Regions from separate parts of the Rhizobium sp. PP-CC-3G-465 genome, predicted to be linked through region 2. Evidence: riboswitches for the same ligand, from Rfam matches in the RefSeq annotation. Region 2 holds a riboswitch; the other holds the start of a gene.
The links. Region 2 has a riboswitch for cobalamin ahead of C8J33_RS08350 (aromatic ring-hydroxylating oxygenase subunit alpha). Riboswitches for the same ligand answer to the same signal wherever they lie in the genome.
Positions count from the first base shown of each region.

Region 1 (5,545 bases), 1.4 Mb from region 2:
GAAGGAGGCTCTGGGCAAGCCGTTCCTCTATGCAGGACCGTTGTTCATCCATCTGTTCTCCCATGCCTGGATCGACTTCCGGGGCATTCGCGATGCGGCAATGGTGGAGCATGACAGCGATTACTTCGAGAACACCCGCCTCGCCATCGATTTGCAGCGTGACTACGCGGAGCGAAACCCGGAGTCCTTTGTGGGCTACGGCGCGGATTGCTGGGGGCTGACTGCCTGCGACGGGCCTGAGCGGTCGCGGCGTTTGCGGGATGGTCGCCAGCAGAATTTTTCGGGCTATGCCGCGCGTGGTGCGCCGTTCGGCCCGGATGACGGGACGCTGGCACCCTGGGCGCCCCTTTCCTGCCTGCCGTTCGACGAAAAAGCTGCTCTCTCCGCGACGCGGCATATCCTTGAGACCTATCCGGGTGTGGTCGAGGAAGACGGATTCATCGGCAGTTTCAATCCGAGCGTACCGGCCCGCACGGCGGAGGGCTGGATGAACACGCGGCGGATCGGGCTTGATCAGGGCATTCTGCTGATGATGATCGAGAACCATAGGACCGGCTTCTTCTGGAACCTGCTGCGCCAGTCGACTCCGATCCGGCGCGGGCTGAAGCGCGCCGGTTTCGCGGGTGGGTGGTTGTAAGTTCCATATGATAATGCGGCCCACCGGGTAAGCGGGCCGCATGGCTGTCACGCCGTCTTGAGAAAGCGGTCGTTGATGGCGCCGGAGACGATGCCGAGGACGAGCCAGAAGGCCAGCGTCGTTGCCAGTGCCGCCACTGCGAATTCCGCGCCGAGAACGGCGGGAACCGAGCTCGCGATATCGCCGGGCTGGGGCGCGCCGTAGATGTGAGGCAAAGCGAGGAGGATAAATCCTGCACCCTTCGCCACGATCTCCGGCCGCAGCGCGATCAGGCCGAGTCCGAGCGCCGAGAGCGCCATGGTGACAAGCCACCACGTCTGGCGATCGCCGAGGTCGGCGGCGGGGAAGCCGGGCAGTTCGGGCGGAAGGCCGAGAGCCGGAAGCATGTGGACCGAGAGCCAGCCGAGGGCACCCCAGGTGAGGCCTGTGCGCAAGGTCGGAGGGCTGCCCGTGAGAACGCCGATGCCGCCCAGAAGCAGCCCGAAGCCGGCGCCCGTCACCAGATTGGCCATCAGCGTCCCGGAGAAGCGGCTCAAGCCGAACATGATGCCGCCATCCTCGTGTGCCTCGCCATCATGCGCATAGGCCGGCGTCACCGGCTGAAGCGCGGATGCGAGAGACTGGAGGAGCGATCTCGATTCGCGCGAGGAATGCTCGTGTGCCGTCGGGGTTCCGGGGGCAGGTTCGCCTTCATAGGTTTCCGCGTGGAGGATCAGGGGCACGACGCGGAGTTCCTGCGCGGCGGTCATGAAGAGGCCTGCGATGAGGCCGGCGCAGATGGCGGCCAGAAGTGTCTTGACGATCATGGTTATACCTTTCGGAGCAACGCCTTATTGGCGTGCCCTCGTCCTGTGCATGTGTGGAATGATCCGATCCATCGGCACGACGATGCGCAGCGCGACCGGCGCGGTCGCACAGAGGCGGTCGCGTCGGGCATGCAGGCGTCAGCAACGCAAGGCCCGGTCACGGGGCTTGCGTTCGCCTGTCGCTTGAGAGATCGGGCCTGTTTACTCTAGTGGCAGGGGAAGCCGAACGAGTGACGGACGTCGTGCGCGGTGTCGTGCAGCACGGCCGAATTGGCCAGACCGGCTCCGAACACGAGGAAGGCCCCAATGCACAGGGAAAGGAGACCCGCGATCATGCGGTCATTGAGAGAAAGCGAAACGCCGGATGCGTTGGTAACAGCCATGACAACCTCCGTGATGGCAACGTGGGACGTGTCCCACTCATTTGGGCGAAATGCCCGACATCAATCGGCAGGTTTCCTGGCTCGCGGCGTCTGATGCCGGCTGGCATCGTCGGATCTTTCTCGCCTTCCCGCAGATCGGGGATATCCCCGTCACCACAGTGGCTTCTACCGGTTGCCCGGCATGAAAGACCCTGACCGCTCTACAGTCGCGGGGTCGGCCGTGATTGAGGTGCCGCACTGGGTCCACCCGTCACGTTCCCATTTACTCCCCGGATGGTGTGGCACCCGGAGAACCTATTGATAAGCATCACTATGACGCGTGCGGAACGGCTGTCAATCGGCCTGGCTCGCCTGTCGCTGAGATCAGAGGGTTGCGGCGAGGGCCGCGAGCTGGTCGGCGCACTGGTTCCAGCCCTCGTAAAAGCCCATCTGCTCATGCGCGTCGCGGTCGGTCTTCGTCCAGTGGCGGACACGGGCCGTGTAGCATGTGCCGCCATCCTCCGGTTCGAAGGTGATGATGCCGGTCATGAAGGGCTTTTCCGACGGCGTCCATGCGTGGATGTAGGCGTCGGTGAAGACGATCTTCCGATCCTGCACGATGTCGAGATAGACGCCGCGATTGGGCATTTCCTCACCTTCCGGGCTCTTCATGACGATGAGGTTCGAGCCGCCGACGCGCAAATCGACCTCGGCCGTCGCGATCGTCCACGGCTTCGGCACGAACCATTGCTGGAGGAGAGCAGGCTCCGTCCAGCAGCGGAACAGCGCGTTCGGCGTGACATCGATGTGGCGGGTGATGACGAGGTCGCGATCGTCGGTGGGTTCTGTCATTGGCATGGGCATTGTCCTGAGGCGGCTCGTCTGTTCTGCCGAGTTTCCGTCATCCGGCGCCGACTGTCGAGGCCTTTGCGATCGGCTTCGAACACCGGTTACGGACCGGCGGGGGAGGACTGGATCTTGACGATCGCGGTGGTCCACTGCGGAGCCTCGGGCGGGCCGCTGCGTGGTGCGGGGAAGATGAGGGAGGTGCGGAGCGGCGCTGAGTGACCTGGCGGGATTCGGGCGATGATCAGCGCGTCGTCGCGACCGATCGTGCGGCAGGCGCCGGACGGGCAATCGTCGAGCGTGACGTCGAGGGTGAAATAGTCGAGGAAGGCGGTGCTGTCATTGTGGACCGTGCCGGTCACCACATAGCTGCTCGCGGGTGTACTCTTTTCGAACTGAAGGTTTTCCAGCCGGACCTGACTTTCCGCGATCGTGGCGACAGGCTGATCCGCGGTGACCGGCGACAGAGACTCGGGCGGCCGGGCATTGTCATCGGTCCACCAGACGACGAAGGCACTGATGAGGCCGACGGCGACGAGCACCGAAAGCGCCGGCTCGGCCATCTTGCGAAACCGCTGGTCCCAGACGGCAAGCGCGACGACCACAAGGCTCGCGATCGCGAGCGAAATCCAAAGCATGAACTGCCTCCCCATGCATCTATATATAGGGACGACACGGCCGGGTTGAAAGCGCATGCGGTGAATCAAAAGGGGAACAAAGGTGAGATCGCCAAGTTCCTCAGCCGCAGAAACACCGTTTGAACCACCGCGGCGACAAACCTGTCCCGCGGACCCGTGAAAGGATAGAACAATGGCAGGAAAAGCACTCGAGGATCTGTTCCACGACATGCTCAAGGATGTCTACTACGCCGAAAAGAAGATTGCGAAGACGCTGCCAAAGATGGCTCGTGGCGCGCAGAGCCCGGACCTGAAGGCCGCTTTCGAAAAGCACCGTGAAGAAACCGAAGGCCAGATCGAACGCCTCCAGCAGGTTTTCGAAATCTTCGGCAAGCGCGCCACCGGCAAGACCTGTGCGGCCATCGAAGGCATCATCGAAGAAGGCGAGGAAGTTCTTGAGGAATTCAAGGGGTCGCCCGCCGTCGATGCCGGTCTGCTGGCCACGGCGCAGGCCGTCGAGCACTACGAAATGGCACGTTACGGCACGCTCAAGACCTGGGCCGGCCTGCTCGGTCTCGACGAAGCCGTCAAGCTGCTCGACGAGACGTTGAAGCAGGAAGAAAAGACCGACGCCGACCTGACGAAGCTGTCCAAGGCCGTCAACGCCAGCGGCATGGTCAAGGCGAAGGCTGCCTGAGCTTCACAGTGATCGCCACGAATGAGAACGCCGGCCGGATCGCTCCGCGCCGGCGTTCTCATGTCCGGCAAGAGCCGCGTTATTCCGAGATGCTGATCCAGTAGGCGCCTTCGAACGGGACCGCGGCGAAGCGTGTGTTGATCTCGGCAAGCGTCGCCTTGGGGTCGAGATCGGCGAAGAGATCGGGCCGAAGCCAGTGGGCGAAGGCTTCTGCTGCCAGAATGTTAAGCGGCACCGCGTTGAAGAAATTCCACAGCCCATGCACGCGTTTGTCGCGCACGCCCTTGAGGTTGGCGAGGATGGGGGAGGTGATGACCTGCGCCAGCGTGCGTCTTGCTTCCTCATCCGGCACGCCGGGGCCGATGGAAAAGGTGCTGTAGGTGCCGCCGGGGGAGCCCGTGGCGATGTAGACGTCCGGGTCGGCGCCGATCAGATATTCCGTGCTGACGATGCCGCCCTGGGCGGGCAGGTTGCCCTCCGCGATGTTCCGGCTGCCGGTGAGGCCGATGAAAGCGCCGAGACCGCCGGTGCCATAGGCGTAGCAGCACTTGTCCGGGTTGGGGAACGCATCCATCAACACCGTCGGGCCGGGCGCGGTCGCCTGTGCCACCCGGTCGCGAATGCGCTGCAGATGGGCCTCGTAGAAGGTCGCGAAATCCTCGGCCTGTGCCTCACGGTCGAGCACGGTGCCCAGCAGGCGCATGGCGGAGGGCGTGTTCTTCAGGGCATCGCTGTTGAAATCGACCACAATGACGGGGACGCCCGTGCTTTCCAGATAGTCGATGGCGCGCTTGCCGAGCTCGGTATCGGCCTGCCAGTTGGCCATGATCGCCAGATCGGCCTTCAGCGACAGGATCGTTTCGAAGGACAGGCCATCACCGGTGCCATCGCCGATGGTGGGCAATTTGGCGATGTCGGGAAATCGTTTCTCGAAAGCGGCATAGATTTCCGGGTTATCGCCCTTCATGTCGCCCGACCAGCCCGCAAGCAGGCTGACCGGATCCGGATGGATGAGCGAGAGAGCGACGAGGTTGAAGCCGCTGCCGAGCAGGATCGCCTTCGGCTTCTCCTTGATGGTCACGGTGCGCCCGATGGAATCGGTGACCGTCAATGGATAGGTGGACGCGCTTGCCGTGCCAGCCGAGAGAGCACCCAGAGCCAAGAGAAGAAAGACGAGAACGGCGAACAGGCGGCGGGAAAGCATCGGTCTCAGTGTCCTTTTTGCGGGCCTTCGCCACGCTGGGCGGGCAAGGCGCAGAGCGCGCCGCAGCTCGGAATGCCGGGGAGGAGGTAGCGCAGGCAGCAGACCTTGCGGCGACAGACGGTCTCGTCGCCCACGGGCTCATGCCGCAGACAGCCGCGGAAGGGGTTCGCCGTGCCATCGGCAAGGACCGGCTGCTCGAACAGTGGGCGGGAGGCCCACGCGTCGCTGCCGCTCGTCGGGGCCGTGGCGTTGAACGCGTAGTCGATGTAGACGGCCGCATTGTTCCAGGCGAGCTTCGGCGCCAGACCGGCGGCGGCTTTCATGGCCGCGACCACGGTGGCGAGATGGCGGTGGACCAGAGGCACGACATAGCCAT
Region 1 is NZ_SLYH01000001.1:416,170-421,714, forward strand. It holds gene C8J33_RS01925 (glucoamylase family protein) at 1-637, shown strand, start outside; gene C8J33_RS01930 (CbtA family protein) at 685-1,443, opposite strand; gene C8J33_RS01935 (CbtB domain-containing protein) at 1,650-1,826, opposite strand; cobalamin riboswitch at 1,876-2,139, opposite strand; gene C8J33_RS01940 (SRPBCC family protein) at 2,190-2,657, opposite strand; gene C8J33_RS01945 (hypothetical protein) at 2,756-3,289, opposite strand; gene C8J33_RS01950 (ferritin-like domain-containing protein) at 3,462-3,965, shown strand; gene C8J33_RS01955 (ABC transporter substrate-binding protein) at 4,045-5,169, opposite strand; gene fhuF (siderophore-iron reductase FhuF) at 5,175-5,545, opposite strand, start outside.
Region 1: another riboswitch for cobalamin. It lies ahead of C8J33_RS01935 (CbtB domain-containing protein); the one in region 2 lies ahead of C8J33_RS08350 (aromatic ring-hydroxylating oxygenase subunit alpha).

Region 2 (5,545 bases):
TTCTCGATGGCGCCGGAGAGCAGCGCCTCCATCGTGCGCCCGGCACTTTCCGCACTGTCCGAACTGGAGATGTCGATCAGCACGTACCAGGGATGCACCGTCGCCATCGGGTCCGTGACGCCGGGAATGTTGCGCACCGAAAAGTCGATGCCGATGCGCGGCATCAGCTCGAATCCGGTCAGCGTCTGCCCGCACAGCGTGGACGCCCGCTCGAATAGCGCCAGCGCATCCTCGACGGTGCGCAGGCCGGCAAGGGCCACCTCATGCCCGAGCGGCTTTGGAAACAGCCGCAGCACCGCACCGGTGATGACGCCGAGCGTGCCTTCCGCGCCGATGAAGAGATCGCGCAGATCGTATCCCGTATTGTCCTTCTTCAGGCGCCGCAGCCCGTCCCAGATCTCGCCGGTCGGCAGCACCACTTCGAGGCCCAGGCAGAGCTGGCGCATATTGCCATAGGCGAGCACCGCCGTTCCCCCGGCATTGGTCGAGAGGTTGCCGCCGATCCGGCAGGAGCCCTCCGAGCCGAGCGACAGCGGAAACAGCCGGTCCACCCGGTCGGCCGCCGTCTGGATATCGGCGAGAATGCAGCCGGCATCCGCCACGATGACATTGCCGACCGGATCGACGTCGCGAATGCGGTTCATCCGCTCCAGCGACAGGAGAATGTCGGCAGCCCCCGTGCGGGGGATCTGCCCGGCCACATGGCCGGTATTGCCCGCCTGCGGCACGATGGCGACACCGGTTTCGCTGGCAAGCGTCAGGATCGCCGAGACCTCCGCGACGTTGGCAGGCTTCAAGACCGCCGGTGTCGTGCCGCGATAGAGCCCGCGGGTTTCCACCAGATAGCGATCCTCGACATCGGCCCCCACCTCCGCATGGCCGCCGACGAGATCGACGAAGCGCTGGACGAGATCGGGCGAGGGGACGGTGTTGGTCATGACGGTGCTCTCAAGATGGCAGGATCAGCGGGGGGCCGCCGCGCGCTCCAGCCGGTCGCGGATGGCCTCGCCGAGGCCTTGGCTCGGAATGGCGGAAAAGGCGATCGTCCGGGCGCCCGTGGCGTCCGCCTGCTTCATATAGGAAAAGAGGTTGGCGGCGGCTTCCCGCAGATTGCCGGATGGGCTGAGATCGAGCACGATCACCGCCGCCGCCTCGCCGGGAAGGGCCATGCCCCCGAAGCGGATCAGGGCCTCCCCCGGCCGCACATCCGTCGCATTCAGCCGAACGGCCGCACCCGGCGCATAATGCGAGGCAAGCATGCCCGGCGCCTCCAAAGTGGCACCGGCTGAATCCTGCCGCAAAAGCCGCTGCCCGGCCACAGTCTCGATGTCGGCCGCCTCCAGCCCGCCGGGACGCAGCAGGCGAAGCTGGCCGTTCTCCACCTTGACGATGGTCGATTCGAGCCCGATGCCCGCCGGTCCGGCGTCGAGAATAAGGTCGATGGCCGATCCGAGATCGTCGGCCACATGCGCCGCCGTCGTCGGGCTGATCCGCCCCGACGTGTTGGCGCTGGGCGCTGCCAGCGGCTTGCCGAAAGCGGCAATGACCTCGCGCGCGAAACCGGCCGGCATCCGAAGCCCGAGCGTATCGAGCCCGGCCGTCGCCAGCGCATGCACGGCGCTGCCGGGCGCCCGCGTCACCACCAGCGTCAGCGGCCCCGGCCAGAAGGCCTCCGCCAGCCGACGCGAAACGGGATCGAACAAGCCATGGCTTTCGGCCATCTCCATGTCGGACACATGCGAAATCAGCGGGTTGAAACGCGGCCGGCCCTTCACCTCATAGATCGAGGCGATCGCATCGGCCCGAGTCGCATCGGCCGCAAGCCCGTAAACGGTCTCCGTCGGCAGCGCGATCGGCCGGCCTTGGCCGAGCACATCCACGGCGCGCTCCAGCGCCCGCACCCGGTCGAGGGTCGTCTCGATGATCTCTGCCATGCCGTCTCGCGCTTCCGTCCCGATGAGGTGGACGTCTTAGTGCAAAACGATAACGGCTGCAAAGCGTCTCAGAGCGCGCGGATGATCGTGCGCAGGGCGTCGTTGCGGGCGCCCAGCATCAGCACGTTCTTCAGGGCCGTCTTCGGGTCCTGCGTGCGGAAAAGGAGGCCGCCGTCGCGGACGGTCCGGTTGATCACGAGCTTGCCCTGCTCGCGGTCGAGGTCCATCGCGACGGCGAAATACATGCGCGAATATCCGCGGCGGACATCGTCGAAGAAATGTTCGTCCTTGCCGATTTCGCAGAAGAAGTTGGCCATGTAGAACGACCAGCGGACATCGTCGTAGTCCGCGAATTTGGTGCGCGCCGCCGTCACATGACAGTAGCCGAGATGCGGGCTGCCATCGAGCGTGCGGTGGAAGATCATCTTGGGAAAGCGGATCGACGCGTGAAAGCCGCTGATGCGGTCGTAGGCGAGCGTGCCCGCGGCCTCCAGCTTGCGGCCCGTGCGTTCGGCCACTTCCTTGTGCGTCAGGTAGCGCTTTGCAGCACGCGCCTCGGATGTCGGGCGGTTGATCCGGCCGGTGCGCAGGTAATCCGTGTAGACGCCCCCGCGTGGTTCCTTGGGAGCCTTGGCATCATCGAAGTAGCGCAGGTTGGCCATGGTCTGGTCCAGCATGGATGATCTTCCTTTTGCATGGTTTTACAGGCCCGCCATGGCGCGAGGCTTGCGTCATCCGGCCCTTCGCCTCGGGGCGGGCAGCAGGCGCGCGTGCCTCGATGTCGCAAATGCGCACCCGGCAACGACGCATCGGCCTGACCGGAAAAGCGACATCTGCCGAAATTTCTCGCATCGTCTTGTTTATCTTGAAGGATCGGCGCACGAAGCCTCAAAAATGGCCCGCAAATGCGCGTGTCGCCTTTCTCAAATCGCGTGTCGCTTCTTGGCCTCTGAAATCGGCCGGAGCGGCGTTAGAGTGAGAGGCTCAAGGCGCCGGTTTCAAAGGGATCCGGACACATTGGGAAGCCGGTCGAAACCCGGCGCTGCGCCCGCAACGGTGGTGGAGTATGAAGCCGGCAGATCCTTGTCAGGGGTTAGCATCCCCAAGGTCGGCATGGCGAGATGCCCCTGAGCCCGAACACCTGTCTTGGGGCCGATGTGACGGACTTTGATGTGCCAATGTTACGGTCTTTGATGTGAATGTCTTGGTGCGGCGGGTTGCCGGGTGTGAGCTTCGAAGGGCTTTCCCGGCCATACCAGCCCTTAAGTTGGCCTGTAGCGGGCCTTGGGATTGCGACCTCCTGGCGAGGTCCGTGGTATAAAGGAACGGGAACATGGATTTTCGCAGCGAAGTGCTCCGCACGCTCCGGAACCGGCGCGAGACCCACAGCCTCGAGCAGGCATTCTACACGGATCCTGATCTCTACAAGCTCGACCTGCAGGAGATCTGGTACAAGGACTGGCTCTTCATCGGCCATGACTGCGAGATCCCCAAGGCCGGCAACTATTTCACGGTCCAGATCGGCGACTATCCCGTCGTCATCACCCGCGACCGCCAGGGCGCCATCCATGCCCTGCACAATGCCTGTCGCCACCGCGGCTCGCGCGTCTGCACCCAGGCCAAGGGCGCCTCGGCGCGGCTCGTCTGTCCCTATCACAACTGGACCTACGAGCTGGACGGCAAGCTGATGTTCGCCCGCCAGATGGGCGAGGACTTCGACAAATCCGCCCACGGCCTGAAGCCCGTCGCCTGCGAGACCATTGCCGGCTACATCTTCATCAGCCTGGCCGCCGAGCCGCTGGATTTTGCGCCCGTGCGCGACATGGTCACGTCCTACCTCGCGCCGCACAATCTCAAGGACACGAAGGTCGCCTATGAGAGCACCATCGTGGAGAAGGGCAACTGGAAGCTCGTCTGGGAAAACAACCGCGAGTGCTACCACTGCGCCAGCAACCACCCGGAGCTCTGCCGCACCTATCCCGAGGCGCCGTCGGCCACCGGCGTCCAGGGTGCGAAGGACGATCCCGTCATCTCCGAGCACTGGAGCCGCTGCGAAGCCTCCGGTCTGCCGAGCGAATTCTGCATCGATGCGACGGGCCAGTTCCGCGTCGCGCGCATGCCGCTCATTCAGGATGCCGAGAGCTACACCATGTCCGGTGCCCGCGCCGTCAAGCGCCGCCTGTCCGACGCCGTGCCCCAGAGCCATATCGGCACGCTGCTGATGTTCCATTACCCGAGCACTTGGAACCATGTGCTGGCCGACCACGCCATCACCTTCCGCGTGCTGCCGCTCGGCCCCGAACTGACGCAGGTCACCACCAAGTGGCTGGTCCACAAGGATGCCGTCGAAGGTGTCGATTACAATCTCGAGGAACTGACCCACGTCTGGACCGAGACCAACGATCAGGACCGCCAGATCGTCGAGGAAAACGCCTTCGGCATCCGCTCGCCGGCCTATGAGCCCGGCCCTTACTCGCCCGAGCACGAGGGCGGCGTCATGCAGTTCGTCGAGTGGTACACGAACTTCATGCAGGAGCGCCTGACGGGCGTCCGCGCGCCGCTCGTGCGCGTGGCCTGACATGAGCCAAGGTAGCATGTCCGTCGTATCGCCGTTCCGTCACTTCGACGAACTCCAGCCCTGGAACGATCGCCAGCACCTGCTCGAATGCATCGCGGTGACGCTCGAGGCGCCCGACGTCATGACCTTCGTGTTCAAGTCGGATCGCGACGGCTGGTTCCGCTACCTGCCGGGCCAGTTCGTCACGCTCGAAATCCCGGTGACGGCGGACGATCCGGTGATGCGGACCTACACGCTGTCCTCGACGCCCTCGCGTCCGTTTTCCATCGCCGTGACGGTGAAGGCGCAGGCGACGTCGATCGGCACCCGCTGGATGTTTCAGAACCTGCGCCCAGGCATGACGCTGAAGGCCTTCGGCCCGCTCGGCGACTTCTCCTTCGTGCGCTATCCCGGCGAGAAATACCTGTTCGTCTCTGCCGGCTCCGGCATCACGCCGATGATGTCGATGACGCGCTGGTTTTCCGATTGCGCGCCGCAGACCGATGTCGCCTTCGTCTCCTGCGCCCGCCGACCCGACGATCTGCTCTTCCGGGCCGAGCTGGAAACGCTTAGCCCCGGCATGCCGAACCTGTCGCTCGGCTTCGTCGTGGAAGGCCACGAGCCCCGCCACGGCTGGCACGGCCTGCGCGGCCGCATCGATGCCGCCAAGGTGGCGCTGCTGACGCCCGATTTCATGTCCCGAACGGTGTTCTGCTGCGGTCCCGAACCGTTCATGCGCGGCGTGCGCGAACTGCTGCAGGCATCCGGCTTCGACATGGCCCGCTACCACGAGGAAAGCTTCCAGCCGGCGGCAGCCCCCAATGTCGACGAACTCGCCGTCCGCGCCGGTCCTGGCGATGCTTCCGGCGAGGCCGATACCGACCAGCCGATCGTCGCCCCCAGCATCACCTTCACCATGGCCGGCAAGGAGGCGAAATGCATCCCCGGCCAGACCGTCCTCCAGACCGCCCGCGCCGCCGGCGTCCGCATCGGCGCCGCCTGCGAAAGCGGCCTCTGCGGCACCTGTCGCGTCATGAAGATCTCGGGTGAGGTC
Region 2 is NZ_SLYH01000001.1:1,771,857-1,777,401, reverse strand. It holds gene C8J33_RS08365 (FAD-binding oxidoreductase) at 1-938, opposite strand, end outside; gene C8J33_RS08360 (L-threonylcarbamoyladenylate synthase) at 963-1,934, opposite strand; gene C8J33_RS08355 (DUF6656 family protein) at 2,003-2,596, opposite strand; cobalamin riboswitch at 2,905-3,097, shown strand; gene C8J33_RS08350 (aromatic ring-hydroxylating oxygenase subunit alpha) at 3,268-4,512, shown strand; gene C8J33_RS08345 (hybrid-cluster NAD(P)-dependent oxidoreductase) at 4,529-5,545, shown strand, end outside.